DNA from 4 places in the Lysinibacillus sp. PWR01 genome. Region 1 is predicted to be linked to each of the others. Evidence: riboswitches for the same ligand, from Rfam matches in the RefSeq annotation. Region 1 holds a riboswitch; each other region holds the start of a gene.
What was found. A riboswitch is a leader RNA that binds a small molecule or an ion and turns the genes downstream of it on or off. The one in region 1 is predicted to bind S-adenosylmethionine.
Positions count from the first base shown of each region.

Region 2: linked by a shared signal. The riboswitch ahead of ACEVFT_RS03025 (O-acetylhomoserine aminocarboxypropyltransferase/cysteine synthase family protein) and the one ahead of ACEVFT_RS03410 (bifunctional homocysteine S-methyltransferase/methylenetetrahydrofolate reductase) in region 1 are both predicted to bind S-adenosylmethionine.
Region 3: linked by a shared signal. The riboswitch ahead of ACEVFT_RS06620 (cyclase family protein) and the one ahead of ACEVFT_RS03410 (bifunctional homocysteine S-methyltransferase/methylenetetrahydrofolate reductase) in region 1 are both predicted to bind S-adenosylmethionine.
Region 4: linked by a shared signal. The riboswitch ahead of ACEVFT_RS13315 (methionine ABC transporter ATP-binding protein) and the one ahead of ACEVFT_RS03410 (bifunctional homocysteine S-methyltransferase/methylenetetrahydrofolate reductase) in region 1 are both predicted to bind S-adenosylmethionine.

Region 1 is NZ_JBHERJ010000025.1:416-8,262, forward strand. It holds gene ACEVFT_RS03405 (protoporphyrinogen oxidase) at 1-1,097, shown strand, start outside; SAM riboswitch class I at 1,197-1,297, shown strand; gene ACEVFT_RS03410 (bifunctional homocysteine S-methyltransferase/methylenetetrahydrofolate reductase) at 1,387-3,234, shown strand; gene metH (methionine synthase) at 3,227-6,658, shown strand; gene ACEVFT_RS03420 (GNAT family N-acetyltransferase) at 6,754-7,254, shown strand; gene desA (Delta(5) desaturase DesA) at 7,364-7,847, shown strand, end outside.
Region 2 is NZ_JBHERJ010000021.1:131,716-139,562, forward strand. It holds gene ACEVFT_RS03000 (hypothetical protein) at 1-216, opposite strand, end outside; gene chrR (oxygen-insensitive NADPH nitroreductase) at 421-1,152, opposite strand; gene scpC (succinyl-CoA:acetate CoA-transferase ScpC) at 1,518-3,041, shown strand; gene ACEVFT_RS03015 (SLC13 family permease) at 3,114-4,595, opposite strand; gene ACEVFT_RS03020 (glycerol-3-phosphate acyltransferase) at 4,792-5,424, opposite strand; SAM riboswitch class I at 5,580-5,693, shown strand; gene ACEVFT_RS03025 (O-acetylhomoserine aminocarboxypropyltransferase/cysteine synthase family protein) at 5,811-7,112, shown strand; gene ACEVFT_RS03030 (hypothetical protein) at 7,448-7,834, shown strand.
Region 3 is NZ_JBHERJ010000043.1:3,501-11,347, forward strand. It holds gene ACEVFT_RS06610 (Cof-type HAD-IIB family hydrolase) at 1-324, shown strand, start outside; gene ACEVFT_RS06615 (DedA family protein) at 396-992, shown strand; gene ACEVFT_RS06620 (cyclase family protein) at 1,023-1,760, opposite strand; SAM riboswitch class I at 1,850-1,956, opposite strand; gene ACEVFT_RS06625 (YuzC family spore coat inner layer protein) at 2,053-2,451, opposite strand; gene ACEVFT_RS06630 (helix-turn-helix domain-containing protein) at 2,578-4,149, opposite strand; gene ACEVFT_RS06635 (ABC transporter substrate-binding protein) at 4,224-5,174, opposite strand; gene ACEVFT_RS06640 (MFS transporter) at 5,334-6,518, opposite strand; gene ACEVFT_RS06645 (winged helix-turn-helix transcriptional regulator) at 6,628-7,011, shown strand; gene ACEVFT_RS06650 (aldo/keto reductase) at 7,067-7,847, opposite strand, start outside.
Region 4 is NZ_JBHERJ010000067.1:283-8,129, reverse strand. It holds gene ACEVFT_RS13350 (3-hydroxyacyl-CoA dehydrogenase/enoyl-CoA hydratase family protein) at 1-207, shown strand, start outside; gene ACEVFT_RS13345 (acetyl-CoA C-acetyltransferase) at 257-1,429, shown strand; gene ACEVFT_RS13340 (acyl-CoA dehydrogenase family protein) at 1,556-3,340, shown strand; gene ACEVFT_RS13335 (arsenate reductase family protein) at 3,547-3,903, shown strand; gene gcvH (glycine cleavage system protein GcvH) at 3,984-4,364, shown strand; gene ACEVFT_RS13325 (toprim domain-containing protein) at 4,455-4,796, shown strand; gene ACEVFT_RS13320 (thioredoxin family protein) at 4,810-5,121, shown strand; SAM riboswitch class I at 5,178-5,281, shown strand; gene ACEVFT_RS13315 (methionine ABC transporter ATP-binding protein) at 5,364-6,392, shown strand; gene ACEVFT_RS13310 (methionine ABC transporter permease) at 6,382-7,050, shown strand; gene ACEVFT_RS13305 (MetQ/NlpA family ABC transporter substrate-binding protein) at 7,120-7,847, shown strand, end outside.

The sequences.
Region 1 (7,847 bases):
ACGCTATACCAACAGATTCAACATTTGGTATACCGATGAGTTTGGCATCCTTAGAAGAAAGTACACTTATTTCAGAGCAAGGAAAAAAAGCAGCGTTAAAGGATTTAACATTACCAAACAACGGCTTCACAAAGGAAAGTTCAATAGGAGAATTTTTAACTTACTATTTAGGGGAGGAACTGGTGAAAAATCAAATTGCACCAGTACTTGCAGGTGTTTATTCAGGCGATTTACATCAGCTTTCCATTGGCTCTACTTTACCGTATTTAATTGATTATAAGAATAATTATGGAAGTATTATTAAAGGTTTTGATGCGAATCGTGAGCAATTTGTTAAAGCAGCGAACAAAAAATTTATATCCTTTAAAAATGGTTTATCTTCTTTAATTGATCGACTTGAACAAACATTATCAGATGTAGAAATCATCAAGGGCGTTACTACTCTAAATGTTCAAAAACAAGATAAAAACTACACAATTTCCTTAGCTAATGGTGAAAATATTGAGTCAGATTATGTCGTTTTAGCATTACCGAATGATGCTGTTCAAAATCTACTACAGGATGAATCTTTAAACCGCTATTTTGACCAATTTACGACAGCGTCAGCCATTACCATCTATTTAGGCTTTGATGTGCCAGACTCTAGATTGCCAGCAGATGGAACGGGCTATATTGTTTCGCATAATTCGGATGTTACTTGTAATGCAGCAACCTGGACGAGTCGTAAATGGAAGCATACATCGAAAGAACATAAATTACTTGTACGACTCTTTTATAAGAGCATCAATCCAGCCTATGAGCAACTACGTGCCATGACGGATGAAGAATTGGCAGCTGTAGCTTTAGAAGACGTGAGAAAAAGCCTAGGAATTGAGGAACAGCCAACAGTTGTGAATGTAACAAAATGGATTGATCAAATGCCTAAATATGATCTAGCTCATCGTGAAGCGTTACAAGGATTACTACAGGAATTACATGAAAAGTATCCACATTTATCGATTGCTGGGTGCTCATATTTTGGCGTAGGTATCGGCGCTTGCATTCAAAACGGTAAAAAAATTGGTGAAGAGCTTGCGAAGGAACTTGCCAATTTCTAAGGTTTTAAGTGGAAAAAAACTTTGTTATGTGAAATAGTCTTGACTCATTCGTCAGTAAACGATATGATTCTTTTAATTATTTAAAAAATTCATACTTAATTCTTATCAAGAGAAGCAGAGGGACTGGCCCATTGAAGCTTCAGCAACCAACTTTATTGTCAGGTGCTAAATCCAGAAGACCATTGAGTCGAAGATGAGAAGGAACAACAATGATGAATCGTTAAAGCCTTCTTTTTTTATGAAAGAAGGCTTTTTATTATATAGAGACATAGGAAGAGAGGCTAGTTTTATGGGATTGCTTGAAAGGTTAAAAACGCATGTATTGACAGCAGACGGTGCAATAGGCACAGTGCTATATGGCTATGGATTGGAGTATTGCCATGAGGAAATGAATGTTCAGAGACCTGAGTTAATTGAAAAGATTCATAGAGAATATATTGCAGCTGGTGCTGACATCATTCAAACGAATACGTACGGTGCAAATGCCATTAAATTAGCTCGCTATGGATTAGAATCACGGGTCCAACAATTTAATGAAGCGGCTATTACCATTGCAAAACGAGCAGCGGCAGATGGCGGTCAATTTGTCTTAGGGACAATTGGAGGTATTCGAGGAATTCGTAAAAGTGATGCAACATTAGATGAAATATTAGCGACAGTTGAAGAGCAAGCAAATGTTTTACTTGCAGGAAATCCAGACGGCCTTTTACTCGAAACCTATTATGATTTTGAAGAATTAACTGCAACCTTAAAGATGCTACGTGCAAAAACAAATTTACCGATTATTGCACAAGTATCTATGCATGAGCCTGGTGTTTTACAAAATGGAATGTCTTTAAATAATGCCCTGCATGAGCTAGAAACACTCGGTGCAGATATCGTGGGTGTCAATTGTCGACTAGGTCCACATCATACGATTCAAGCATTTGAAGGTGTAGAACTTCCTAACAAGGCATTTATGTCTGCCTATCCGAATGCCTCACTTCTTGACTTAGAAGATGGACGTGTCGTTTATGAATCAGAATCGGATTATTTTGGTCGAGCGGCTGTCGAATTACGTGATCAAGGCGTACGCTTAATAGGGGGCTGCTGTGGTACGACACCGAAACATATTGCAGCAGCAAAGAAGTATTTAGAAGAGTTATCACCGGTTCAGGAGAAGCATGCGAAACCTGAAAAGATTGAGATTGTTCGTGAAGCGGAGCCACCAAAGTATGAGCCTCTTCATGAAAAAGTAAAACGTGAACGCTCTGTCATAGTAGAATTGGATACACCTAGACATTTAGAGATTGATGGGTTCCTTGAAGGAGCAAAGCAACTGTATGATGCAGGTGCAGATGTAGTCATGATGGCAGACAATTCACTGGCCTCTCCACGTATTAGCAATATTGCAATGGGAGCATTGTTAAAGAGTACACATGGTGTACGCCCACTAACACATATTACATGTCGAGACCGTAACTTAATTGGTCTACAATCGCATTTAATGGGATTAAATGCTTTAGGTATTCATGATGTGTTGGCCGTTACAGGTGATCCAACAAAAGTTGGAGATTTCCCAGGTGCGACAAGTGTTTATGATGTATCTTCAATGGAGTTAATCCAATTAATTAAGCAGTTAAATGAAGGGGTTTCTTTCTCAGGCAAGCCACTTCGTAAAAAAGCAAATTTTTCAGTTGCTGCTGCATTTAATCCAAATGTCCGTGTGTTAGATCGTGCTGTGACACGCTTAGAGAAGAAAATTGAGCATGGAGCAGACTACTTCATTTCTCAACCAGTGTACACGAAAGAAAAAATTGTAGAAATTTATGAGGCAACAAAGCATTTACAAGCACCAATTTACATCGGCATTATGCCTGTTACGAGTTATAAAAGTGCTGAGTTTTTACATCATGAAGTGCCAGGTATCAAATTATCCGAAGATGCCTTAGCAAGAATGAAGGCATGTGGGGAAGATAAGGAACGGGCAACATTGGAGGGAATTGCTATTGCCAAAGAATTAGTAGAAGTGGCTGCACAATATTTCAATGGTATTTACCTTATTACACCGTTTTTACGTTATGATGTGACCCTAGAGTTGATGAAATATATAGAGCAATTGGATGAACAGAAAAAAGGAGTAAGTATACATGGCTAAGCACTCGATTGAAGAGCAACTAGAGAAACGTATTTTAATTCTTGATGGCGCAATGGGAACAATGCTACAAAACGAAAATTTATCAGCAGAGGATTTTGGTGGCGAGGAGCTTGATGGCTGTAATGAAAATCTTGTCCTTACTAGACCTGATGTCATTGAGAAAATTCATCACAAATACTTAGAGGCAGGCGCAGATATTATTTGTACAAATACATTTGGTGGGACGCCTCTTGTGTTAAATGAATATGATCTTGGCGCAAAAGCCGAAGAAATTAATAAGCGTGCAGTGGAAATTGCTCGCCAAGCAGTGGATAGTTATTCGACATCGGATTGGCCACGTTTTGTCGCAGGGGCTATGGGACCAACAACAAAAACGTTATCAGTTACAGGTGGTATTACATTTGATGAGCTAGAGGAAAATTTCTTTGTACAGGCAAAGGCATTAATTGAGGCAGGAGCCGACGTTCTGTTATTAGAAACAAGTCAGGATATGCTCAATGTCAAAGCAGGCACCCTAGGCGTAAAGCGTGCTTTTGAGGAAACTGGAAAAGAACTACCAGTCATGATTTCTGGAACAATAGAACCAATGGGTACGACACTTGCAGGGCAAACAATTGATGCCTTTTATATTTCAATCGAGCATATTAAACCATTATCAGTTGGCCTAAACTGTGCGACAGGACCAGAGTTTATGACAGATCATATTCGTTCATTAGCAGAGCTTTCAACAGGCTATATTAGCTGTTACCCGAATGCAGGCTTACCAGATGAAGAAGGTTGTTATCATGAATCACCAGAATCGCTATCGCAAAAATTAAAAGGTTTTGCAGATAAGGGTTGGCTTAATATTGTAGGTGGATGTTGTGGAACGACTCCAGCTCATATTGCAGCCATTCGCGAGGTTTTAAAAGATGAACAACCTCGTCAATTACCTGAAAAAACACATGGTCATGCGGTATCGGGAATCGAACCCTTATTGTATGACGATTCTATGCGTCCGTTATTTATCGGGGAGAGAACAAATGTTATCGGCTCTCGTAAATTTAAGAATTTGATCATTGATGGAAAGTTTGAGGAGGCAGCAGAGATTGCACGTGCACAAGTAAAAAATGGTGCTCATGTAATCGATATTTGTTTAGCCAACCCTGATCGTGATGAATTAGCCGATATGCGTGGATTTATGCAGGAGGTTGTAAAAAAGGTTAAGGTGCCTCTTGTGATTGACTCGACTGATGAAAAGGTTATTGAGGAAGCGTTAAAGTTTTCTCAAGGGAAAGCCATCATTAACTCTATTAATCTTGAGGATGGTGAAGAACGATTTGATGCAGTAATGCCACTCGTGAAGAAGTACGGAGCCTCATTAGTAGTTGGAACCATTGATGAGATAGGAATGGCCGTTGATCGTCATCGCAAGCTGGAAATTGCTGAACGTTCCTATAAACTATTAACTGAGAAATGGGGACTTGCACCGGAGGATATCATTTTTGACCCGTTGATGTTCCCTGTAGGAACTGGGGATGAACAGTATATTGGTTCAGCCCTTGAAACGATTGAAGGCATTCGTCTCATCAAAGAAAAATTGCCGCAGACATTGACGGTACTTGGCGTAAGTAATATCTCATTTGGTTTACCACCAGTTGGCCGTGAAGTACTGAATGCTGTCTATCTCTATCATTGCACACAGGCAGGCTTAGATTATGCCATTGTGAATACAGAGAAACTGGAGCGTTATGCATCCATCCCTGAAGAGGAAATTAAACTTGCAAATGACTTGCTATTTAATACAAATGATGAAACATTAGCTGTGTTTACGGATTTTTATCGTGATAAAAAGAAGGAAAAAACGGAAGCGGATATTCCGAAAACGGTTGAAGGTCGTTTAGCTTACTATATATTAGAAGGTACCAAAGAAGGGCTAATAGAGGATTTAGATGCTGCACGAGAAATCTTTGAGGCACCGCTGGATATTATTAATGGCCCTTTAATGGAGGGCATGGCTGAGGTAGGTCGATTATTTAATGATAATCAGCTCATTGTAGCAGAGGTTTTACAATCAGCAGGTGTAATGAAGGCCGCTGTTGCTCATTTAGAGCAATTCATGGAGAAGGATGAAGAGAGTGCTGGTAAAGGGAAAATGGTACTTGCTACCGTAAAAGGTGATGTCCACGATATTGGGAAAAACCTTGTTGATATTATATTAAGTAATAATGGCTATAAGGTTGTCGATTTGGGCATTAAAGTAACGCCTGCCCAATTGATTGAAGCGATTCGTAAGGAAAAACCAGACTTTATTGGGCTGTCAGGTTTACTAGTGAAATCAGCGCAACAGATGGTCATTACTGCTCAGGATTTTAAAGAGGCGGGGATTGATGTACCTATTTTAGTTGGTGGAGCTGCACTTTCTCGACGTTTTACTGAAACAAAAATTGCAGATGAATATGGCGGTCCTGTTATTTATGCAAAGGATGCCATGCAAGGCTTAGAGCAAGCTAATTTATTAATGGGTGAGGGGACACGTGCAAATTTCTTAGCAGAAATTGAAGAATCCCGTCAAAAACGTTTAGAGGCTGATGAAAAAAGAGCTGCTCGTCCTGCAAAAGAGGTAACAATAAAGCCTGTACGAACAGTAAAGGGAGCGCCAGTATTTTTACCAGCCGATTTACGACGTCATGTAAAAAAAGACTACTCCGTATCGCATTTATATCCTTATGTTAATATGCGTACATTACTGGGACACCATTTAGGCTTGAAAGGGCAAGTTCAGCAATTGCTTGAAGCGGGCGATTCAAGAGCAACAGAGCTAAAGGATTTAGTAGATGATTATTTAAAAAGTGATCTATTAAAGCCATCAGGTTTGTATCAATTTTTCCCTGCTCAAGCAGATGGTGATGATGTCGTTGTGTATGATCCGGCTGATAGTAAGATAGAAATTGAACGTTTTACCTTCCCTCGTCAGCAGGTTGAACCATTTTTATGTCTTGCAGATTTCTTAAAAACAGTAGAGAGCGGTGAAATGGACTATATTGCGCTCATGGTAGTAACAGCAGGTCAGGGAGTTATGGCTAAAGCTCGCCAGTTAAAAGAGGATGGGAAATTCCTTGAAAGCCATGCCTTACAATCGACTGCATTAGAATTAGCAGAGGGCTTTGCTGAACGTATGCATCAGGAAATTCGTGACCAATGGGGCTTCCCTGATGCAACAGATTTCACTATGAGAGATCGTTTTGCAGCAAAATATCAGGGACAACGTTTTTCATTCGGTTATCCTGCATGTCCTAACTTGGAGGATCAAGAAAAACTATTCGGCTTATTAAAACCCGAGGATATTGGCGTTCATCTTACAGAAGGCTTTATGATGGAGCCAGAAGCATCTGTATCTGCAATCGTTTTTGCTCATCCTGATGCTCGCTACTTCAATGTTTAAGGCATAAAATAGGAGGAGATAGATAGTCAATGCCATGACTGTCTATCTCTATTTCATTGCGGATGATGACAATTTGGTTAAGGGAAGTGAGCAGGATGATTCGATTCATGGAAGAAAAAGATATACCTGAGGTTTTGGACATCTATAATGATATTATTTTAACAAGCAAGGCGGTCTATCGATATGAAATACAAACTTTAGATGAAAAAGTACAATGGTTTAAGGAGCAACGAGTATTAGATAATCCTTTGCTTGTATTTGAGGAAAATGGGCTTGTCGCTGGCTTTGCTACCTATAGTCAATTCCGTCCTTATCCAGGTTATCAATATACAATGGAGCATTCCGTCTATGTGCATAAAGAGCATTATCAAAAGGGGATTGCTACAAAGCTTATGCACAAGCTGATAGCGATTGCTGAAGAAAATGGTGTGAAAACGCTTGTCGCTGGCATTGATGGAGAAAACATTGGTAGTATTAAAGCACATGAAAAATTAGGCTTTGAATATGCCGGAACAATCAAAAATGCAGGCTATAAGTTTGAGCAATGGCTAGACCTTGTGTTCTACCAACTGCATTTGACTGGACCGAAATCATAAAAGGATATGACAAATGTCATATCCTTTTTGTGATGTTTGCGTCTGTTGCTGACTTGTACTCTTGTTTTATGATGAGGTCATAAGAAAAAAAGAAACGAGGGAGTAAAAGATGGCAACTATTAAAGAAAAAACAAAAAAGTTACGCCAAGATGTAGCGCCATTTGCTAAATCAGATACGCGTAAAAGTGTTTTTCAGATTATAAATACAATTGTTCCGTTAATTGCATTATGGGTGGCTGGTTACTTGTTAGTGGATGTATCACCTTGGCTAACAGTTGGCTTAAGTGCCATTTCAGCAGGTTTTGTCGTACGAACTTTTATTATTTTTCACGATTGTACACACGGGTCATTTTTCAAAAGTAAAAAGGCAAACGACTGGGTTGGATTTTTTACTGGGGTGCTAACATCATTCCCCTATGAAAAATGGAAACGTGAGCATACAATTCACCATGCAACAAGCTCAAACTTAGACAAGCGTGGTATTGGTGATATTGATATGATGACAGTGGAAGAATATATGCAAGCCTCAAAAGGTCAACGTCTATGGTATCGCTTTTATCGTAATCCATTTGTGATGTTTGGTTTAGGCCCAC
Region 2 (7,847 bases), on a different contig from region 1:
AACGAATTTTAAATTGAGAATAGTAGTATGGGAGACGAACTGATTGACATAATCAATGGATTTTTTATATACATTCATATCAATATGTGGTTCTAGTCGTTTTCTTAATTGGGTGCATTCATTATTTAAGTCTTCTATTTTTAAAAATAAACCTCTTACACTTCTCTTATGCTGTTGTTCTAAGGTACGAGCAAGATGTTTATTGATATTGGACATTGTCTGTATGACTCCTTTCTTTGTTAGGTATCATTTATTAATATGAATGGAATAGCTGGAAAAGGGAAGAGTCTTTTCGTTTAATTTAGGGTTATAGTTAAACTAGGTAATATGGCGATATACCTAGAATGAATATAAATAGGTAATATTTTTATGTAAAAAATGGGATTAGTATCATACGATAGTAACCCCATTTTCATTAAGCTATTGCCAATTAAATCCTTTGGTTGCTAAAAACTCTTTAATATGAGGGCGGCGTTGTTCGATTAAAAAATCAGCCATCTGTTTTGTCCAGTTATCAATTTTTCTGTTTGATGAACGACTATTATAATATATTTCCATTGTCTCATTATAAGCTGGTAAAAGCTCTTCATATTTTTCAACATTGTATTCATTTTCATGTAATACAGCAGACACAGGTAAACGTGGTTTTACATCATTGCGACGTGCAGGAACGCCGATTGTTAGCCCGAATAATGGGAAAACGTAATCGGGTAGATTGAATAATTCACTGATTTCAGAAGTTTTATTGCGGACTCCTCCAATATAGCAAATGCCATAACCCATTGATTCTGCTGCAATAACAAAATTCTGTGCAAACAATGATACATCAGCTACGCCGACAAGGACATTTTCAGCTGAATCAGCCACAATATCTACTCCTTCTAGCTTCCCAGCCATTTGAAGTCGCTTGAAATCTACGCAAAAAACAAATGCTCCGCCTGAAGTTTCATATTGGCGTGGATTACCAGAGAGTAAGCCTAATTTTTCTTTTTTATCTGCATCTGTTACCCAGATCACACTATAGGCTTGCACAAAATGTGATGTTGCAGCCATTTGTGCTGTTCCAATTAAATCTTCGATGATTTCTTTTGAAATCGGTTCTCCATCATAGATGCGTACCGAGGAATGGTTGCGTAATAATTCTTTAACCATTAAAACTCTCTCCTTTGTGTCTGTTCTATACCATGAGCATAGCACGCTTTTCCGTCAAAATCGAATAGTGAGGTATAAAAAGTTATATATACATAATTTAAAAATGTAGAAATTATCTCGTAAAGTAAAATATTTCATTTGATATAGATTAAATATTCTAAATAGTATAAAATTATAGAAGCGACTGTTTATTTGGTTGTACTACCAAAAATTACATTATCTTTATTCGCAAATGTTTATACAGCATTAGCTATTAGGCGATGAAATCCTCCTAGAATAAAGATATAGCCTCTGATGGACGTCACAGATTTACTGGAACCAAATATGCGAGTTGAACAAAATAAAGTGGAATGGAGGAATAGGGAATGGAAGAAAAATTAGCGAAAAAGCTTCGCCATGAACAATTGCGAAGCAAGGTTGTAACAGCAGAAGAAGCAGCATCTTGGATTAAGGATGGCATGGTATTAGGGATGAGCGGATTCACACGTGCTGGCGATGTAAAGGTTGTACCTCTTGCACTTGTAGAGAAAGCGAAAAAAGAGAATTTCCAAGTAGATGTCTTTACAGGTGCATCACTTGGCCCTGAGGTAGACCAATACTTAGCAGAAGCAGGGGTCATTCGTAAACGCGGTCCTTTCCAAGCAGATGCTGGCATTCGTAATAAAATCAATAGTGGTGACATCACATTTGTGGATGCCCATCTTTCTCATAATGCTGAGCTTGTCCGCCAAGGTATTATAGGACCAATTGATTTTGCGATTATTGAAGCGGCTGCAATTACAGAAGAAGGCTTATTAATTCCTACAACTTCAGTTGGTAACTCTCCGATTTTTGTGCAAGAAGCAGACCAAGTCATCATTGAATTAAACGTAGCACAGCTTGATGCATTAGAGGGTATACATGATATTTACGTACCTGCACCACAAGGAAAACGTGATCCAATTCCTTTACAGAATGTTTCTGATCGTCTTGGTATAGTTGGAATTCCACTAGATTTAGATAAAGTAAAAGGCATCGTTATTTCGGATATATTAGATGCACCATCAACTATTGTCCCTGCTGATGAAGAGACGGATGTTATGGCTAATCATTTATTAAATTTCCTGCGTGAAGAGATTAAAGTAGGTCGCTTAACAACAAGTTTGCGACCAATTCAATCTGGGGTAGGCTCAGTAGCAAATGCTGTATTGCTAGGTTTTAAAGATTCTGAGTTTGAGAACTTAGAAGTTTATTCAGAAGTTCTCCAGGATGCAGTATTTGAATTGATTGATGCAGGAAAAGTAAATTTCGCTTCTGCTACTTCTATTACCCTTTCTGAGCAAGTAGGAAACCGTGTTTATGGGAATTTTGAAAAATATGCTGATAAATTAGTATTGCGTCCTCAAGAAATTTCAAATCAGCCTGAAATTATCCGTCGACTCGGATTAATTTCAGTGAATACAGCCTTGGAATTAGATATTTACGGCAATGTTAATTCAACACATGTTTCTGGTACAAAGATGATGAATGGTATCGGAGGGTCTGGTGACTTTGCTCGTAATGCACGTTTAGGAATTTTTGTGACAAAGTCTTATGCTAAGGGTGGAGATATTTCAAGTATTGTCCCAATGGTCTCACATGTGGATCATACGGAGCATGATGTTGATGTCATTGTAACTGAACAGGGCGTAGCAGATTTACGAGGACTTGCTCCAAAAGAACGAGTGGGACTTATCATTGATAATTGTGCACATCCTGATTATAGGGAGCAGCTGTGGCAGTACTTTAATGATGCCAATGAGGCAACGGGTGGACATCACACACCACATGACCTAGAAAAAGCACTATCATGGCACGTTAACTATGCGAAAAACGGTACGATGAAAGACCCTGCTTTTACGAAACAATAGTCTTATCTTAAAAGCCTTGAAGGACAGATAGTCTGTTTCTTCAAGGCTTTTACGTTTTAATTTAATGAAAGTCTATAATAATCCAATCCATTTCCAATAAGTTGCAGAGAACAAAAGTACGAGAAGGAAACCGATAATGGTTAATGGAATTCCAGATTTCAAGAAATCCTTTGTTGTAAAGGAGCCTGTACCATAGGCAAGCATGTTTTGTGGTGCACTAATTGGTAATAAGAAGCCAAAGCTTATGACGAATTGTTGCACAATAACAAAACCAACTTGATCAACATTAGCCGTTAATGTGGAGGCTAAAACGATAAACACAGGTATAAGTGCTGAGGCTAAGCTAGTTGCGCTTGCAAAGCCTAAATGAATCAAAATGTTAAATAAAGTTACGAGTGCGATGGTTGCTAGTAAAGGCATAGTATCTAGCCCGAGTGAACCAAAAACTTTATCTGATAACCATGCAGCACCTTGCGTATTTAGTAAAATGGTTCCTAACATAATGCCTACCGCAAAGACGATAATTGTTCCCCATGGAATATGAGGCTCAACTTCCTTCCACGAATACACACCGATTTTAGGCATTAATAGAATAGCGATAGCAATAATTGTGACTGTTGTCGTATCAAATGGATGTAGCTTTCCTTCAGTTGCCCAGAAAAATAGTAAAACTACGGATGTAATGATTAAACGAATTTCAGGAGCCTTTAATGGGCCAAGCTCTGCAAGCTGTTTTTTGATGACCTCTTTACCACCTTCGATATTGCTAGTCTCAGGTTTAATTAAAGCAATCATAATGAAAAATAAAAAGATAGACATAATAATTGAGAAGGGGGCGGCATAAAGTAGCCAAGCACCCCATGAAATATCCACATTAAATTGCTCTTGGATAAAGTTTAAAGCCACCATATTTTGAGCTGCTGCAGTCTTAATACCGATATTCCAAATGGAAACTGCTTGTACCGAAGTAATAACTAATAAGGCAGCAAGCCGACTATCACGTGGTAAACCAAAAGCTGCCACCATTCCAAGCAATATCGGTACTACTGCGCCAGCACGTGCTGTAGCAGAAGGTACAAAAAATGCGAGGACGATAGAGACTAAAATAGCGCCAAATACGATAGCTTTTGTTTTCGTTCCTACCAATGAAAGAATCCAAAGAGCAAGTCGTTTATGTAGATTAGTAATTTGCATTGCTGCCGCTAGAAAAAGAGCTGCTGCTACTAAAGCAACGGCAGAATTACTAAAGCCGCTTAAAGATAATTTTAATGCGCTAGCTGTTCCTAGCTCTGTAGTTGGATCCTCCATTGACGGAGCGAGTCCTAGTAAAACAGTTACTAGCGCAATGATCATGGCCGAGCTCACAGGATATGAAACGGCCTCTGTAACCCAAAGGATGACTGCAAAAGCTAAAATGGCTAAAGCTCGTTGCCCAGCTATAGGTAAATCACCGTTATTAGGTAAAAAAGTAATAATAATCAGTAAAGCGAAGGCCAAGCCAATCCATAGTGGCTTTAAATTACGTTTTGAAGCTTCTTGATTTGGTGAAGACATATTTTCTCATCCTTTCTACGATAAAAATGACGATTATTATCCATAACATCGGCCTAGATAATGTTTTATTAAGATAAGAATATATCTTTTTTATTGTAGAAAAAAAACTACGCAGAATAGGTGTTTTTTACAGCAATATGAGTAGATAAAGAGAAAATACATGGTCACAAAAAATACAAAAATATCCATAAAAATATTATTTCTTTTTCTTAAAGGCAGAAGTTACTTTAGGCTCTGTACCATTGACTAAACGTTTAATATTTTCTATGTGCAGGATGATGGCTATGCCAAAAAGAAGAACAGCTATAATGGTTGGGCCAATGCCAGGAATCCATAAATAAGTGGCTGTACAAAAAACGAGATAAAACTCTAGAACACCAACAATTAAATAATTTGTTGCAAAGGATAAAATAACAAATAAAATAAGTGCAAATAAACCAATCTTCCAATCGACAGCAAGTAAAATTCCGATAATGGAGGCAGTTCCTTTTCCGCCATTGAAGCCCATATAGAAAGGGAAATTATGACCTAAAATGACCCCAGCAGCCATAATGTAGGTAAGCAGCCATATTTGTTCTTCTGTTAAATGAGTGAAGTCCGCTAGATAAAAATGTGCACCGATAATAGCTACAACGCCTTTGCCAATATCGATGAGGGCTACTAAAACGCCATATTTCCAGCCGAGGGAAAGAGTAGCATTAGAGGCACCGGCATTGCCGTGGCCCGCTTTTTTTAAATCAACCCCCGATAAAAACTGTGCCACTTTAGAGCCGTGAATACAGCCAATTAAATAGCCAATAATAAGAAAAGTGATCACGGCCTTTACCATAAAAATCCTCCTCTCAAAATTTTTTCTAAAATAGTGTATGCGTTCATATTACGTATAAGAGCAGACAGAAGTTTCGGAAAAAATAAAATTTACATGTTGACAGAAAAAAACTCTATGTTTATACTGTGTAACAACGATGGAAATTGAATCTCATACTCTTATCAAGAGCGGCGGAGGGATAGGCCCTATGATGCCCGGCAACCAGTAAGTAACGAGCTTACTAAGGTGCTAATTCCTACAGATTCTTACTTGGATCTGGCAGATAAGGGGAGGAAAACTTGCAACCGCAACCCTCTTCTTAGCTGAAGAGGGTTTTTGTTTTCTACAGAAAAATCCTCCTCATCTCCGGTACCATCGTAAAAAAAATAACCATTTGGAGGTACACAATGACAAATTTTAAACCAGAAACATTGCTGTTACATGGCGGTCAAGAGCCAGACCCAGTGACGGGTTCTCGAACAGTTCCTGTCTATCGCTCAACTGCTTTCGTATTTAAAGACACTGCTCATGCGCAACGTCTTTTTGCCTTAGAGGAAGCAGGGAACATTTACACAAGGATTACCAATCCAACTGTTGATGTGTTTGAAAAACGTGTGGCTTTATTGGAAGGTGGAACAGCAGCAGTAGCACTTTCATCTGGTGCAGCAGCTATCGCATTTTCCATTTTAAATCTAGCTGGAGCTGGTGATGAGATAGTAGCAGCTAGTTCTTTATATGGTGGTACTTATAATTTATTTGCTAACACATTACCAAACTATGGTATTAAAACAATTTTTGTAGATGAAACAAACCCAGAGAATTTCAAGGCGGCGATTACTGATAAAACAAAAGCAGTCTTTGCTGAAGTGTATGGTAATCCAAGCTTAAAGGTTTTAGATATTGAAGCAGTAGCTAAAATTGCACATGATAATGGTCTACCATTAATTATTGACAGTACGTTTGCTTCTCCTTACGGTTCTACACCTATTGAATACGGTGCAGATGTTGTAGTACATTCAGCAACTAAATGGATAGGTGGTCATGGTACAACTTTAGGGGGCGTTGTTGTAGACGCTGGTAAGTTTGATTGGACTAGTGGTCGATTCCCAGGTTTTACTGAACCAGATGCTTCTTACCATGGTTTACGTTATGGAATTGATACAGCTTCTGCGGCCTTTGCTACGAAGCTACGCGTACAATTATTACGTGATTTTGGTCCAACATTAAGTGCAGATGCTGCCTTTAATTTATTACAAGGTTTAGAAACGCTTCATTTGCGTATCCCTAAACACAATGAAAATGCATTGGCAGTGGCTGAATATTTACGAAACCACCCATCTGTGGAGTATGTAAATTATAATGGCCTGGAAGATTTTCCAACACATGAATTGGCAAAGAAATATTTAAGAAATGGCTTCGGTTCAGTGCTTACATTTGGCATTAAAGGTGGACGTGAAGCTGGGCGAAAGCTTATTGATAGCGTAAAGCTATTTTCACATGTAGCAAATGTAGGTGATGCTAAGTCATTAATTATTCATCCTGCTTCCACTACACATCAGCAACTATCAGCAGACGAATTAGTTCAAGCTGGTGTAACCGAGTCGCTCATTCGCTTATCCATCGGTTTAGAGGCAATAGAGGATATTATTGCTGATTTAGATCAAGCCATTACACAGGCAACAACTACTGAACAAACAGTAGAAGCCTAAGCTTTAGAACATAGGGAAGAATGTTGTAGCGTTTACGTATTTTCTCATTCGATTGGCCTCATTTGGTAATGCGTTAAACGTTGCTACATCAACCAATTGCTACATCCGTTAATTATCAGAACCTTATAAAAAATAATACCAAGTAATTTTATATGTATTATTGACTTAATTAAATCCTTGTTATATACTAGGAAATAAGTTAAGGGTACGAAAATTCTTGTTAAAAAAGGTAAATGTTTTCATAAGTGCTCCCCCACTTTTGAATATATAGAAGAGCAGTTGCCTAGCCAGTAACTGCTCTTCCCAAAAAAACTGATGATAAAGGAGTGTTTAAAATGGGTAATATCTATAGTGCACAAAACATTGTATCCTATCTAATATATGAGCTAAATGAAGGGCATGTCTTTGTCAACAATAAGTCCATTCAACACCTTCTTACATCAGTCGAAAGAAAATGGCAGCAAGTCTTTGGTCATACAGCATTTCAAGAACATGTTTTTGCTGAAGAGGAAGACTATACTGTTAAGGAAGTATTTGAGGCATATGAACAGTACGGTGTGAGCCATATCTCACTTCCTGCGACAGAGATTTACTTAAAATATGGTACATTTCAATTAGTGGAACGTACGTATGCAATACCAAATTTTACAGAAGAAGAAATTAGTCTTGTTCAACAAGCTTTAGCACAATATCGTTATCAATTGCTTTCAAAAGCAAGTTAAAACCCCCTCATAT
Region 3 (7,847 bases), on a different contig from region 1:
GATGAGCTGGCTGAAAAAAGATATGCTAGCCAATTTTCGAATATATTTTTGCAGCGATGGCATCCTTATATTGTGAATGTATTACAGCAGGATGTTTCGAAGTCATTAGCTATTAAAGCGGTACTGGATTATTTTAATATTAGCCCTGAGAATGCCATTGCCTTTGGCGATGGGGATAATGATATTGACATGTTAGAGTATGTAGGGTTAGGGATTGCCATGGGAAATGGTAGCACAGCTCTAAAAAGTGCTGCCAATTTTGTTACAAAGAAATCTACTGATGGCGGTGTCAATTTTGCTTTACGTCAACTTCAAGTCATTTAGAGTGCTGAGGTTAGACTGTCATGAAACTTATATAGCAGGTCGATTTTAATAAATTTTAGGTGGGATGATTTATGGCACAACACGTGCAGTCTCTAATTGAACATTACGGATACTTTGGGATTATCGTGATTCTAATTGGAGGCATTGTTGGGTTGCCACTTCCTGATGAGGTCTTTTTAACTTATGTAGGCTATAGTGTTTACCGAGAAAGCCTTGAACACATTCCTGCCCTAGTCAGTGCAATGATTGGTGCAGTAGGAGGCATTACTTTAAGCTACTATATCGGTTATCGTTTTGGCTTACCGTTATTGCAGAAATATGGCCCTAAAATGCATATTACAGAGCAAAAAATTGATTTTACGAAAAAGATGTTTACAAAAATTGGACCTACCTTATTATTAATTGGCTATTTTATTCCTGGGGTACGTCATTTGACAGCATATATTGCAGCTATTAATAATTATCCTTATAGGAAGTTTGCGCTTTTTGCCTATACAGGTGCATTTATTTGGACGTTCACATTTATATCATTAGGAAAGATGCTTGGGGAGAAATGGCGATTTGTTGGATACTATTTAACCCATTATAGTATCTATCTCATCCTATTGTTTATTCTAGGAATGCTTATTGCTTACTTTTTATTCAAAAAAAGAAATGGACAAAAATAAAAGTCGGTATACGCTATACCGACTTTTATGTTATGGCAAAATAGCAAATGAGCGCACAGGGAAGCCTGATGCTTTTTCTGGCTTAGGTACGATATTGAAGATGATAGCGCCCTTCGCAGGTAGCTTGTCCAAATTAGTCATTAACTCAATTTGATAGGTGTCTTGTTCAAGCACGAAATATTCGCCATCTAGCTTGCCATTTTTACGAAAATCAGCGGCAGAGTCCGTATCGAATGTTTCATGACCAATTGCGCTTACCTTGCGTTCTTTTAGTAAAAACTGTAAAGCCTCTAAACCCCAGCCAGGGATGTGGTTATGTCCTTCTGCATCCTTATTACTGAATGCCTCCTTATCTGGCCAACGCTTACTCCAATCTGTACGTAATGCTACAAATGTTCCTGCTTCAATTTCTCCATGCTGGGCTTCAAAATCACGAATATCTTCAACACTTAATGAAAAGTCATGGTTGCTAGCAGCCTCTTGTGATTTATCAATGACGACAAGGGGAAGAACGAGTTCTTTTAGTTCTAATTCTTCTAAGTACCGAGTGTCTCGCACAAAATGAATAGGCGGGTCGATATGTGTGCCATATTGACCAGGGAACGTAAATTGTTGGGCGAAGAAACCATCTTCATGAGAGAATAATGTTTCAAATTTAGCGTCCTCAAACATAAAAAAATGTGGTGAATTAGGGCCGAATGTATGTGTTAAATCAACCCATTGTTTTGATTTTAATAATTGCAAAGCTTGTAAAAGTTCATTAGACATCATTTTCCCTGCTTTCTGTTGAAATTAGTGGTAAATAAAAGGAGTCCCCTTATAGAAGAGGACTCCTGCAAAAACAACGGTAGTTCTTCTTCTCATCTTCAAGGCTGATCATTTTGCCAATTGGAGTTAGCACCATACTGTTGAGCTGGTTGCTGAGACTTCATCGGGCCAATCCCTCCGTCTCTCTTGATAAGAAAAGTGATATAAGAATTTTCAGAAATAACAATACAAATACTTTAGCATAGTTTTTTATAGTTTACAAGTTCACTAGGGATACAAGGTTAAAGTTTTTTCACCAATTTAAATTTAAGGTTACTCCACAACAATCATGATCAATAAGACGTATTCTAAAACTGTCTGGTGTATAGTTTGCTTCAAATTTCATCGTGATGCCTGTTGATGTGATTAGTCTATCAACCTCTGTTTTATTTGAAAGCTGTGCAGCATTCATTAGATCATGTGCAAATTGTTGAGAGCTATCAATTTTATCCGTAAGTAATTGAGCTTGCTGCATCATCGCCTTTATCCGTGTAGCTGAAATTTTCAATTTATGTGTGTCGACAGGTGGAAAGGGATTTGTGGTCGGCATTGCTAAATGTTGAAGAATAGGTCTTACGGCAAGCTGATGGACGGATGGCGACGTTGGATAATGATAGGGATGAACAAAGTACGGATAAGGATTGTAATACAATGTAATTCCTCCTATCCTATAGCTGATATCTTATCTTATGTAGCCAAATGGCTTTCGGTGTTACTTTCAGTATCAAGTTTGTCCTAAAACATTGAAAAAGGAAGCTATAGTGGGCTTCCTTTTTGTTTAGCCTAGGATATTCAAGACATCATCAATTTTTTTACTATGTGATAAAATGCCATAATTCATCCATGTTAAAAAGTCTACTTCATAGACACATTTACTTTTAACTGCGGCTAGGTTTTTCCAAGTGGGCGTTTTTAAAATAGCACGTTCCTCATTTTCATAAATAGAATGTTGTTTATCAAATGTAATAAACAAGTGATCTGCGTCTAATTGCAGCAATTGATCAAACGTCAGTTGTGCTTTACGTTGATTGTGCGGAATACTCCATACTAGTGGATGTGGCATTAAACCTAAGTCACGATATAAAATGGGCCCCGTATAGCCACATTCAGGACCAGCGTATAGGGTAATGCCAATGGCTGAAATACGGAGAAATGCCACACTTTGCCCATAAACGGATTTGCTAAGAATTCCTTTTGCTTGCTGTACCTTATCCTCATATTGTAGGACCACGTCTTGCATCAAGGAGGTCTTTCCTGTTAAATCAGCAATTTTAAATAAAGTAGATTGCCAGTTCTCACCAGGATGTGAGATATGGCAGACAGGGGCTACCTCATTTAAATGATGAAAGGATTCCCAACGCTCCACACCAGAATCTAGCATAATTAAAGTTGGTTTATAGTGAAGAAGTCGATCCATTTCTCTATTTTGTACATCAATATCTGGCACTTCTTGGAGACCTAAATAGTCTTGTTTTCCCCATTTTGAATGACTGAATTGAGCAATTGGCGTAATCCCAAGGGCGACAAAGAAATCTTCTAAAAATGGTGCAAATACACGTAGATTGCTGCTTTGATTTCTTCGATATTGCCCTGGAGAGATGCCGACCTGTTCTTTAAAACGACGATTGAAATAATACTCATTATTAAATCCGACAGACTGACTAATTTCAAATACTCGATCATTTGTCGTCATTAATAATTGCTTAGCTTTTTCAAGACGAATGTTATTTAAATAGTGAAGAGGGATTTGCCCCGTAATCTCTTTGAAAATGCGCGTATAATTCCATCTTGGTACATCGGCTAATTCGGCCAACTGCTCAACTGTCCACTCTTTTTCAAAATGTTTATGCAAGTGGTTAATGGACTGCTCAACAGATTGGCGATCATTTTTTTGCACCTGCTTGGGTATAGCTTGATGTAAGAGCAATAACATCAGCTCTTGAAAGTGAACATGCTGCTCAAAAATCGTATGCTCATCCTCCGCTAGGCGGTTTTGATAAATGGCTTCTAGCAGTCTGTGACATTGCGAAACGGGGAGGAGACGTTGCTCTTTAACACGCGTAAAATGGTTAGAAATAGTCTGATTATCACTGAGATGGACAATGTTGAATTGTAATTGATAAAAACATAGGTGCTTGCTTTGGATGTGAATACTAACCGTGTTATTGGGCGGTATCAATATGCACTTTTCTTCACTAAGATGTATGGTGTTATGATCTATTTCTAGCTTTCCACTGCCACTCATTACGATGAAAAGTGTATAGAAATCACTACTAATCAACTGCTTGTTTGATGATTGAATTGCATAAGAGATATTTTGTAACGTATAAACATGTGTTAAGTTACCCATTGATGATTCACCCCTTTATGTTGAATTTGAAGAAAAACACAAAGAAAGCCCTCTTAAGAGCTTTCTTTTGAACATTATTTTACGAACCATTTCTCTAGATCATCATACTTTAGCAAGTTAGCTGTGATTGCACCTGATTGCCAATATGTTCGATCAGCAATATAGACATGCCCATTTTTTACAGCAGGTAGTGTTTTCCATAGTGTACTATCTAACCATTTAATTGCTTCTTGGTTTTCTTCAGACTCCCAAGAGCCGTTTGAAGGGAAAAGGATGATATGATCCGCATCTAATTCTGGAATAGCCTCTTCAGATAAAACCTCGTGGAACTCTGTCATGTCACGGGCTAATGGATGTGGTGTTAAGCCTGTCTCTGTGTAAATATAGCCAGTATAGCGATTTTTAATGCCAAATAACGCTAATGTATTATCTGCTACATTTAGACGTACAACAGCAACTGTTTCGTCTCCAATAGACTTATCTAAGTCTGCTTTTAAATCGGTTACACGTTGCTCATATTGATCAACGATTTCTTTTGCTTTATCCGGAATATTTAAAACATCGGCTATAGTTTTCACAATTTCACGTGGATCTTGTAGAATATCTTCTTTTAAGCGGTAAGTAGGCGCTATCTTCGAGTATTCTTCATACTTTGCCTTATCCGCTGCACCATCTACAATGATTAAATCAGGCTTAGCTTGTAGTAATGTTTCTATACTACCAGTAATGTCGAACTCAGGAACATCTAATCCTAAATAGTCTTGTTTACCCCAGGATGGGTGATACCATTGCACTACAGGTTTTACATCCAAGGCAGTTAAATAATCTTCCAAATAGATAGCAGCTACACGCTGTGGGTTTGTAGGGATTTCTACTTTCCCAAACTCATCTTCTACAATTCTTGTATCTTTAGTTGATTGTTCCTCTTTAGCTGTATCCTCTTTTACTTCATTTGAGCCACAGGCACTTAATACGAACATTAGTGCAAATAAAACTACAAATGAAAAATATCGACTTCTACGCATTGCTATTCACTCCTATAAATTTACTAAAACAATAAGAATATCATCTTAATCCAGAATGATAATCATTCTCGTTTGATTCAAGTAAATTATAGGACACAACATATCAACAAACAATACACAATCTCTACTTCTTTTTTATACAAAATGAAATTTGGCTTCCTAATGTTTTTTATTATCGAAGATTAACCATAATAATGTAACAATCGCTGCAAGCATAACCATTAAAAATCCATACAAGGGAGTATGTGCTAATGATTGATGGCGAATAATAAAGCCTCCAATATATGATCCTAAAAATATACCAATGTTGAAGGCGGAAATATTTAATGCAGAAGCCATAGAAATAGCTGATGGCACATATTTTTCAGCCAGTAGCACAGCATATAGCTGCAATCCTGGTACATTCATAAACATAAATAATCCCATTACCAATACCATGATTAATCCGATAATAGGTGATTCGAGCGTGAAGCCAATGCCAAGCAAGGCCAAGGCGAGTCCTACAAATATAATAAAGATCGAACGTAGCGGATTATGATTAGCAAAATGACCACCTAATGTATTACCGATCGCAACGCAAATACCATAGACCACTAAAATAATGACTACTGCATGAGGAGAATACCCCATATATTGCTCTAAAATAGGTGAAACATATGTGTAGACAACAAAGGCACCACCGTATCCAATTGCGGTAATGAATAGGATTAAGATCATACGAATATTTCCTAATACTTTGCCGATATCACGAATAGAGATGGGATTGCCTTTTGATAATTGGCTAGGTACTAAAATCGCATTACTAATTAAACCGATGATTCCAATTACAACGATAAAGATGAATGACATACGCCAGTCTGTTACTTGACCAATAAATGTACCAAGTGGAACACCTGTTACAGTAGCCAAAGTTAAGCCTGTAAACATAAAGGCAATAGCACTTGCTCGTTTATTTGGTTCCACTACATCCGCTGCTATAACAGAAGCGATGGACATAAACACACCATGTGCTAATGCTGAAATAATACGTCCGATTAATAGTAAAGCGAAATTAGGTGCTAAAGCGACTGCTAAGTTCCCCACTATAAAAATGGACATGACTAACAATAATACAGTTTTTCGACTAAGGCGAGATGTTAAGGCTGTTAATAATGGAGCCCCAACAGTTACCCCTAGTGCATATATAGAAACGGTTAAGCCAGCTGTGCTGAGAGAGATACCAAAGTCATCTGTAATTAATGGTAGAAGCCCTACGCTGATAAATTCAGTTGACCCTATACCAAATGCACTGATTGCAAGGGCTAGCAAGGTTAGTTTAGCATTTGGCTTTTTTGATTTTGACATACTACGACTACTCCTTTGATTTTTTTTATTGTGTGTAGTAATATTCATACATACCAAAAAGATATGTAGAGTACTTTTAGTTACTTTTGAATATTACAGGAGGTTTACGATGCAAAAAATTTATAATATTGGTGTTGAAGCTACGCTAGAAGTTATTGGTGGTAAATGGAAACCGGTTATTCTTTGTCATTTAAACCACCATGGTAAAATTCGAACAAATGAATTTCGACGATTGATTCCAGGTATTTCACAAAAAATGCTCACTAGTCAATTAAGGGAACTGGAGCAGGCTGGATTAATCAATCGAAAGGTCTTCAATCAAGTACCACCAAAAGTTGAATATTCATTAACACCCTATGGACAAGGGATGGAACCTATTCTGAACATGCTTTGCACTTGGGGTGAAAAACATGTTGAATTATTACAGGATAAAGGTGAAGATGTACTGTTAAAACAACGTGATGAAGATATCGCTATGCAGCAAACATCATAATGAGGGGAGAAAGAGACTGTCACATACTAGACAGTCTCTTTTCCCTTTTTAGTGCTTATAAAACAAAGTCAAATTCATCTGGATTTGGTCCAACACGTTGCTCCAGGTTCATCTCATTGATCAAAGCCATTTCTTCGTTAGTTAGGCTAAAGTCGAAGATATCAGCGTTTTGCATCATACGCTCTCTACGTACTGATTTTGGAATCGTGATTACGCCATTTTGTATATCCCAGCGCAAAATAACTTGAGCATTCGATTTTCCATATTTTTCAGCGATTTTCGAAATTGTTGCATCTTCAAGAAGTCCACCTTGCATTAAAGGTGCCCAAGCCTCAAGCTGAATATCATGCATGTCACAAAATGAACGAAGCTCAGCTTGCTGTAAGCGTGGATGAAATTCCACCTGATTCACAACAGGCTTAACACGAGCAAATGATAGTAAATTTTCTAAGTGCGCAACAGTAAAGTTACATACACCAATTGCTTTGATCTTTCCTTGATCGTATAAGTCCTCTAACGCTTTCCAAGAATCAGCATACTTCTCTTTACCAGGCCAATGAATAAGGTAAAGATCTAAATAGTCCAATCCTAGTTTTTCTAGGCTTTCCTCATATGCCGTAATGGTTTCTTCATAGCTTAATCCGTCGTTCCAGACTTTTGATGTTATAAACAAGTCTTCACGCTGTAAGCCTGTAGATGCTAATGCCTGTTTAATACCTTCCCCTACACCAACTTCATTGCCATAAATAGCAGCAGTGTCAATACTACGATAGCCGACCTCAATAGCGTTTTTAACCATTTCAGCAGTAGCATCATTCTCTACTTGAAAAACACCT
Region 4 (7,847 bases), on a different contig from region 1:
TCAGGCTTTATTAGCGAACATGATTTGAAAATTGCTAAAAAATTAGCCTATGTTATTGCAGGTGGTAAGGTTCCATATGGCACTTTAGTCGATGAGCAATATTTATTGAACTTAGAGCGTGAGGCATTCCTTAGCCTTGTTGCTAATCCACTTTCACAGCAAAGAATGCAACACATGCTGTTAAAAGGTAAACCACTTCGTAACTAATTGACGAAATAGATCAATCTTGCACATGAAACAAAGGGGGATTAATACGATGCGTGAAGCCGTTATTGTAGCAGGAGCACGAACTCCAATTGGAAAAGCAAAAAAAGGTTCTTTAGCAACAGTAAGACCAGATGATTTTGGTGCTGTCGTAGTCAAAGAAACATTGAAAAGAGCAGGCTATGAAGGGCCGATTGATGATTTAATTTTAGGCTGTGCGATGCCAGAAGCAGAGCAAGGGATGAATGTGGCACGTAGTATTGGTGCACTTGCTGGATTACCAGATACAACGCCTGCTCTGACGATTAATAGATTTTGTTCATCAGGTTTACAGGCGATTGCCTATGCAGCAGAGCGAATCATGCTAGGACACTCAAAGGCCATTCTTGCTGGTGGTGTAGAATCCATGAGTATGGTGCCGATGGTGGGGAATACACCACGTTTAAATCCGACTTTAGCGGAAACGGCTCCACAATATTATATGGGCATGGGGCATACAGCTGAGGAAGTAGCTCGTCAATACAATGTTAGTCGTGAAGATCAAGATGCTTTTGCTGTTCGCTCACACGCCCTTGCTGAAAAGGCGATTAAAGAAGGTAAATTCAATGATGAAATTGTACCAATCGAAGTGGAACAGCATTACGTAGACGATAACAATAAACCACAAGTAAAAAAATTCACATTTAGTATGGATGAAGGTGTACGTCCAGGTACATCAGTTGAAGGTTTAGCAAAACTGCGTCCAGCTTTCCATGTAAAAGGCAGTGTAACAGCTGGTAATGCCTCCCAAACTTCTGATGGTGCAGCAGCCGTACTAGTAATGGATCGTGAAGAAGCTGACAAGCAGGGACTGACACCAATGGCAAAATTCCTAGGCTTTGCAGTTGGTGGTGTACCTCCTGAAGTAATGGGCATCGGCCCTATCGTGGCAGTGCCAAAAGCATTGGAAATTGCAGGTTTATCCATCGATGATATTGATTTATGGGAAATCAATGAAGCATTTGCTTCACAGTCACTAGAGGTTGTACGTCATTTAGGCATCGACCAAGATAAAGTCAATGTCAATGGTGGAGCGATTGCATTAGGTCATCCACTAGGCGCAACGGGAGCTATTTTAACATTAAAGCTGATTCATGAATTGAAGCGTCAAGGTAAAAAATATGGCGTCGTGACAATGTGTATTGGTGGCGGTATGGGCGCTGCTGGTGTATTTGAAATTTTATAAATTTAGCTAGATCAGCTTGAGGTGTACTGTTTACGGTTGCCTCCGAACATTGTATACATCAAGCTTTTCTATACATGATCATTAGGGGAATCAACAAACAAAACGATATATTGGGAGGAATTTATCATGACTGAAAAAACAACTGATTTCATTAAAGGCGGCGGATTTCTTATTGAAGATGTGGAATTAGATCGTGTATTTACACCGGAAGATTTCACTGACGAGCATAAAATGATTGCTAAAACAACAGAGGAATATGTGGCAAATGAAGTCTTACCAGTAGTTGAAAATTTAGAGCACCATGAATTTGAGCATTCAGTGCGTCTCCTAAAAAGTGCAGGCGAATTAGGCTTACTTGGAGCAGATGTACCTGAAGAATACGAAGGGCTTGGATTAGACAAAGTTTCTTCAGCTTTAATCGCTGAAAAAATGTCTGTTGCAGGTGGTTTCTCTATCACACATGGTGCCCATGTTGGTATTGGGTCATTACCAATTGTTCTATTCGGTAATGAAGATCAAAAGAAAAAATATTTACCTAAGCTTGCTTCAGGTGAATTAATTGCTGCTTATGCATTAACAGAGCCAGGCTCAGGTTCTGATGCTTTAGGTGCAAAAACGACTGCGAAATTAAATGAAGCTGGCACACATTATATTTTAAATGGTGAAAAGCAATGGATTACGAATGCAGGCTTTGCTGATGTATTTGTTGTCTACGCAAAAATTGATGGCGATAAATTCTCTGCATTTATCGTAGAACGAGCATACACTGGTGTTTCGGTAGGCCCAGAAGAGAAGAAAATGGGGATTAAATCATCATCTACTCGTACATTAGTATTAGAAGATGCGGAAGTACCTGTAGAAAATCTATTAGGTGAAATTGGTCGTGGTCATGTCATTGCGTTCAATATTTTAAACATTGGTCGTTATAAACTTGGCGTGGGCACAATTGGTGGATCTAAACGTGCATTGGAGTTAGCTATTCAGTATACAAACCAACGTCAGCAATTTAAAACAAAGCTTTCTGAATTCAATCTGACAAAAGAGAAATTATCAACAATGGCTTCTCAATTATATGCTTCAGAATCATTAAACTATCGTACTGTTGGTCTATTTGAGGATCGCTTAAGCCAATTAAGCCTAGAAGAGCAAAAGCAAGGAAAAGTGATTGCAGGTGCGATTGCTGAATATGCTATTGAATGCTCGATTGCCAAAGTATTCGGTTCAGAAACATTAGACTATATTGCAGATGAAGCAGTACAACTTCATGGCGGTTATGGCTTTATGGCTGAGTATGAGGTAGAGCGTATTTACCGTGATTCTCGTATTAATCGAATTTTTGAAGGCACAAACGAAATTAACCGCATGATAGTACCTGGTACATTTATGAAAAAGGCACTAAAAGGTGAGCTTCCTCTATTACAAGTTGCTCAAAGTTTACAGCAAGAGCTGCTCATGCTAATGCCAGAAGATATCGGTACAGAGCCGCTAGCACAAGAAAAATATTTAGTGAAAAATGCGAAGAAGATTGCGGTATTAGCTGCAGGCTTAGCAGCACAACGCTTTGGTGCAAAACTTGATCAAGAGCAAGAAGTATTGGTGAACATTGCCAATATCGCTAACCAATTATTTGCGATGGAATCAGCTGTCTTACGTACAGAAAAGGCAATTGCTCGTGACGGCGCTGAAAAAGCTCATCAAAAATTGCTATACACACAAATTTTCTGCCAAGAAGCATTCGCAGAAATCGAAAAAGAAGCAAAAGACACAATTCTTGCTTCAGCAGATGGCGATGCAGCCCGTATGACATTATCTGCACTGCGTAAGCTAACGCGCAATAATCCATACAACTTAATTGCGAAGAAGCGTGAGGCGTCAGTTAAACTAATTGATGCTGAAAAATATATTGTTTAATAGCGCACACCTAGCCTAGCTATCTGCAAAAGATAGCTAGGTTTTTTATATGAGATGGATAGAAGTGCAAAATTGGTGGATAGAATCGTATAAGAGACGGATAAAAATGTGAAACTGGTGGATAAACTTACAAAAAAGAGTGAAGTTCACCATTGAAAACAACTATGATGGTATACTACAGAAAAAGACAGAAGAGGAGCATTGTAATGACGATTCAATTTTTCCATTATCCGAAATGTACAACATGTAAAAAGGCACAGAAGTGGTTAAATGAGCATGAGGTTTCCTATGAAGAGGTACATATCGCAGAGCAACCGCCAACTAAGGAAGAATTAACAGCTATTTGGCAAGCTAGTGGACAGCCTTTGAAGAAGTTTTTTAATACTTCTGGCATGAAATATCGTGAGCTTGGCTTAAAAGACAAGTTAGCGGAAATGACTGAGGATGAACAGCTTGAGCTACTTGCTTCCGACGGTATGTTAATTAAACGTCCCATCGTCACAGATGGAAAAAAAGTTACTTTAGGTTTTAAAGAAGCAGATTTTGAGCAAGCTTGGAAATAACGTATTTAACCTTGTATTTATAGGAGAAGTATGGCAAACTGAAAGTGAATATATTACATATTTATGGAGGGGTTTTTTGCATGAGCACACCTAAAGACTTACGATACTCTGAAGAACATGAATGGGTAAAAGTAGAAGATGGAAAAGTACGTATTGGTATTACTCACTTCGCACAATCTGAATTAGGAGATATCGTATTCGTTGAGCTTCCACAAGTTGGCGACGAAATCAAAACAGATGATCCATTCGGTAGCGTAGAATCAGTAAAAACTGTTTCTGAATTATACGCACCAATCTCAGGTACTGTAGTTGAAGTAAATGCAGATTTAGAAGATAGCCCAGAATTCGTTAATGAATCACCATATGAAAAAGCATGGATGATCGTTGTTGAGCCTGCTGATGCATCAGAAATTGAGAAACTAATGACAGCAGAGCAATACGAAGAAATGATCGCTGAATAAGACAAGCCATAATCAAAAAACGTCGGAAACTACCGGCGTTTTTTGTTATATAATGACTTATAAGTGGGATCTCTAAATGGAGGTGGCGTAATGTTCGAGGGAAAATGCTTGATAGTAGAAGGACGCTCAGATAAGCTACAAATTGAGCCTATTTTAAATGAGAATGTTACAATACTATGTACGAACGGCACAATTGGTGTGCATCAATTAGAAGAACTACTTGATCCCTACGAGGGCTGTGAGCTATTTACTTTTTTTGATGCAGATACTTCTGGTGATAAGCTACGTGCATTAATGGACAGACATTATCCAGAAGCTGAGCACCTTCGTACAATGCCAACGTACAAGGAAGTAGAGACAACACCAAGAAAAGTGTTAGCAATGATTTTACTGCGTGCACATTTCTCAATCCATAATGAATATATTTTGTAAGGTTGCGTGAAAAATGGAAGAATGGTCAACAGAGCAGTGGGCAGCGGCCCAACAGTCGGGAGAGACAGCTGCATTTTATTTATATACACCAATGTGTGGAACGTGCGCAGTGGCATCCAAAATGATGTCCATTATTGAACAATTACTGCCACAGCTACAAATTGGCAAAGCGAATATCAATTTTTTGGAACACATAGCCTATGAACATCAAATTGAAAGTGTTCCATGTCTACTCATCAGTGATGGCGAAAAAGTGACAGAAAAGATTTATGCTTTTCAATCCGTACCATTTTTATATGAATTGTTAAAAAAATCAATTGACTGAACTTTACTAGCGTGGTAAAGTATCAAATATATTACTAAAACATTAAATATATCGAACTCTTATGAAGAGTGGCGGAGGGAAGTGCCCTATGAAGCCCGGCAACCATCACAATGTGAAAAGGTGCCAAATCACCCAAAGATTTTTCTTTGAAAGATGAGAGAACGGTTTAACGTATAATACGTGACCCCTTCTACTTGTCTGTGAGTGAAGGGGTTTTCTATATGAGAAAAGGAGTATTCGCTATGATCCAGCTTCAAAATATTACAAAGAAATACAAAACAGCAAATGGCGAATTAACGGCAGTCAAAGACGTCAACCTTACCATCAATAAAGGTGAAATTTTTGGCATTATCGGCTATAGTGGCGCTGGTAAAAGTACCATGATTCGTTTATTAAACGGTTTAGAGAAACCGACAACAGGAACAGTAACGGTGAACAATCAAGAATTTTCATCGATAAAAGGACAAAAGCTTCGAGCAGCTAGACAAAAGGTAAGTATGATTTTCCAGCATTTCAATTTACTTTGGTCGAGAACAGTGGCTGAAAATATTGCTTTCCCTTTAGAAATCGCTGGTTTTCCAAAGGCTCAACGTGAAGCACGTGTAAAGGAATTAATTGCACTTGTAGGCCTAGAAGGACGTGATAAGGCATATCCATCCCAGCTTTCCGGTGGACAAAAGCAACGTGTAGGGATTGCCCGTGCATTAGCGAATAATCCAGAAGTTTTACTATGTGATGAGGCGACATCGGCACTCGATCCTGAAACGACGGATGCCATTCTCGATTTACTCGTTGATATAAATGAACGCTTAGGCTTAACAATCGTCCTGATTACACACGAAATGCATGTCATCCGCAAAATTTGTCATCGTGTAGCGGTGATGGAGGCAGGCGAAATTGTGGAACGTGGTGAGGTATTACAAGTCTTCCAAGCACCACAAGCGGCCATTACCAAAAAGTTTGTATCTCAAATTACAGACACAAAGGAAACACAGGATACGGTGGCACAAATCAAAGCAAACTATCCAACTGGACAACTTGTCAAACTGATTTTTGTTGGTGAAAAAACAGAACAACCTGTTATCTCACATCTTGTGAAACAATTTGATGTAGAGGTAAGTATTGTTCATGGTAATATTTCACAAACAAAAAATGGTGCATACGGTACACTGATTGTGCAAATTGATGGCTCGAAGACAAACGTGGCTGAAGCCCTTCGTTATTTAAATACAGTCGAAGTACAAACGGAGGTGATTGCAAATGCTAACTAATCTCTTTCCGAATGTAGACTGGGAAAATATGTGGCAAGCTACGTATGAAACATTGTATATGACAGCTATTTCTACAGTTGTGACATTTATTCTTGGGTTAGCCATTGGTATCATTCTATTTTTAACTAGTCCCAATCAGTTATGGGCAAATAAAATCGTTAGCTTTTTAACAGGATCACTCGTTAATATATTCCGCTCCATTCCATTTATCGTATTAATTATTTTATTAATTCCATTTACGAAGTTTTTACTTGGTACAATTCGAGGAGCTAATGCGGCGTTACCAGCATTAATTATCGGTGCAGCACCATTTTATGCTCGTATGGTATTAATTGCGTTACGCGAAATTGATAAAGGTGTTATAGAAGCAGCCCGTTCAATGGGGGCAAAAACTTCTACAATTATTTGGAAAGTATTGATCCCTGAATCATTACCAGCTTTAATTTCTGGTATCACTGTAACAGCTGTTGCCCTTGTAGGTTATACTGCGATGGCTGGAATTATCGGTGCAGGTGGTCTTGGTAACCTAGCGTTCCTAGACGGCTTCCAACGAAATCGCCAAGATGTGACATTAATGGCAACTATTTTGATCTTAGTAGTCGTATTTATTATTCAATGGATTGGTGATTTATTTACCGAGAGAATTGATAAACGCTAGAAAGAAAATTGAGGTTATTCCGGTTCTTACCGCTAACATATTTTAAACAAATAAAAGGGAGTGTCATAAATGAAGAAGTTATTAGCAGGATTATTTTTATCAATACTTGTACTAGCATTAGCAGCTTGCGGTACAGATAAAAAAGAAGATGAAAAATCAGCATCTGGCGATCAAACAGATAGTAAAGAAAACGTAACATTAAAAGTAGGTGCTTCTAATACACCGCACGCAGTTATTTTAGAAAAAGCAAAACCTATTTTAGCTAAAGAAGGCGTGGACCTTGAAATTGAAACGTATACAGATTATGTTCTACCAAACCAAGATTTAGAGTCAAAAGAAATTGATGCAAACTATTTCCAGCACATTCCTTACTTAGAACTACAAATCAAAGACAATGGCTATGATTTTGTCAATGCTGGTGGCGTTCATATTGAACCAATCGGTATTTACTCAAAAAAATATAAAACGTTAGAAGACCTACCTGAGGGCGCAACAATTTTACTTTCTAACTCAGTATCTGACCATGGTCGTATGCTGTCATTATTAGAAGCTAAAGGCTTAATTAAATTAAAAGAAGGCATTGATAAAACAGCAGCAGAATTAAAAGATATTGATGAAAATCCTAAAAACTTTAAATTCGATGCAAATACTGCACCAGAAATGCTTGTACAAATGTATGAAAATGATGAAGGCGATGCAGTACTGATCAACTCTAACTTTGCCATCGATAACGGTCTAAACCCAATCGAAGATGCGATTTCTCTTGAAGATAAAGAATCTCCATATGTTAACATCAT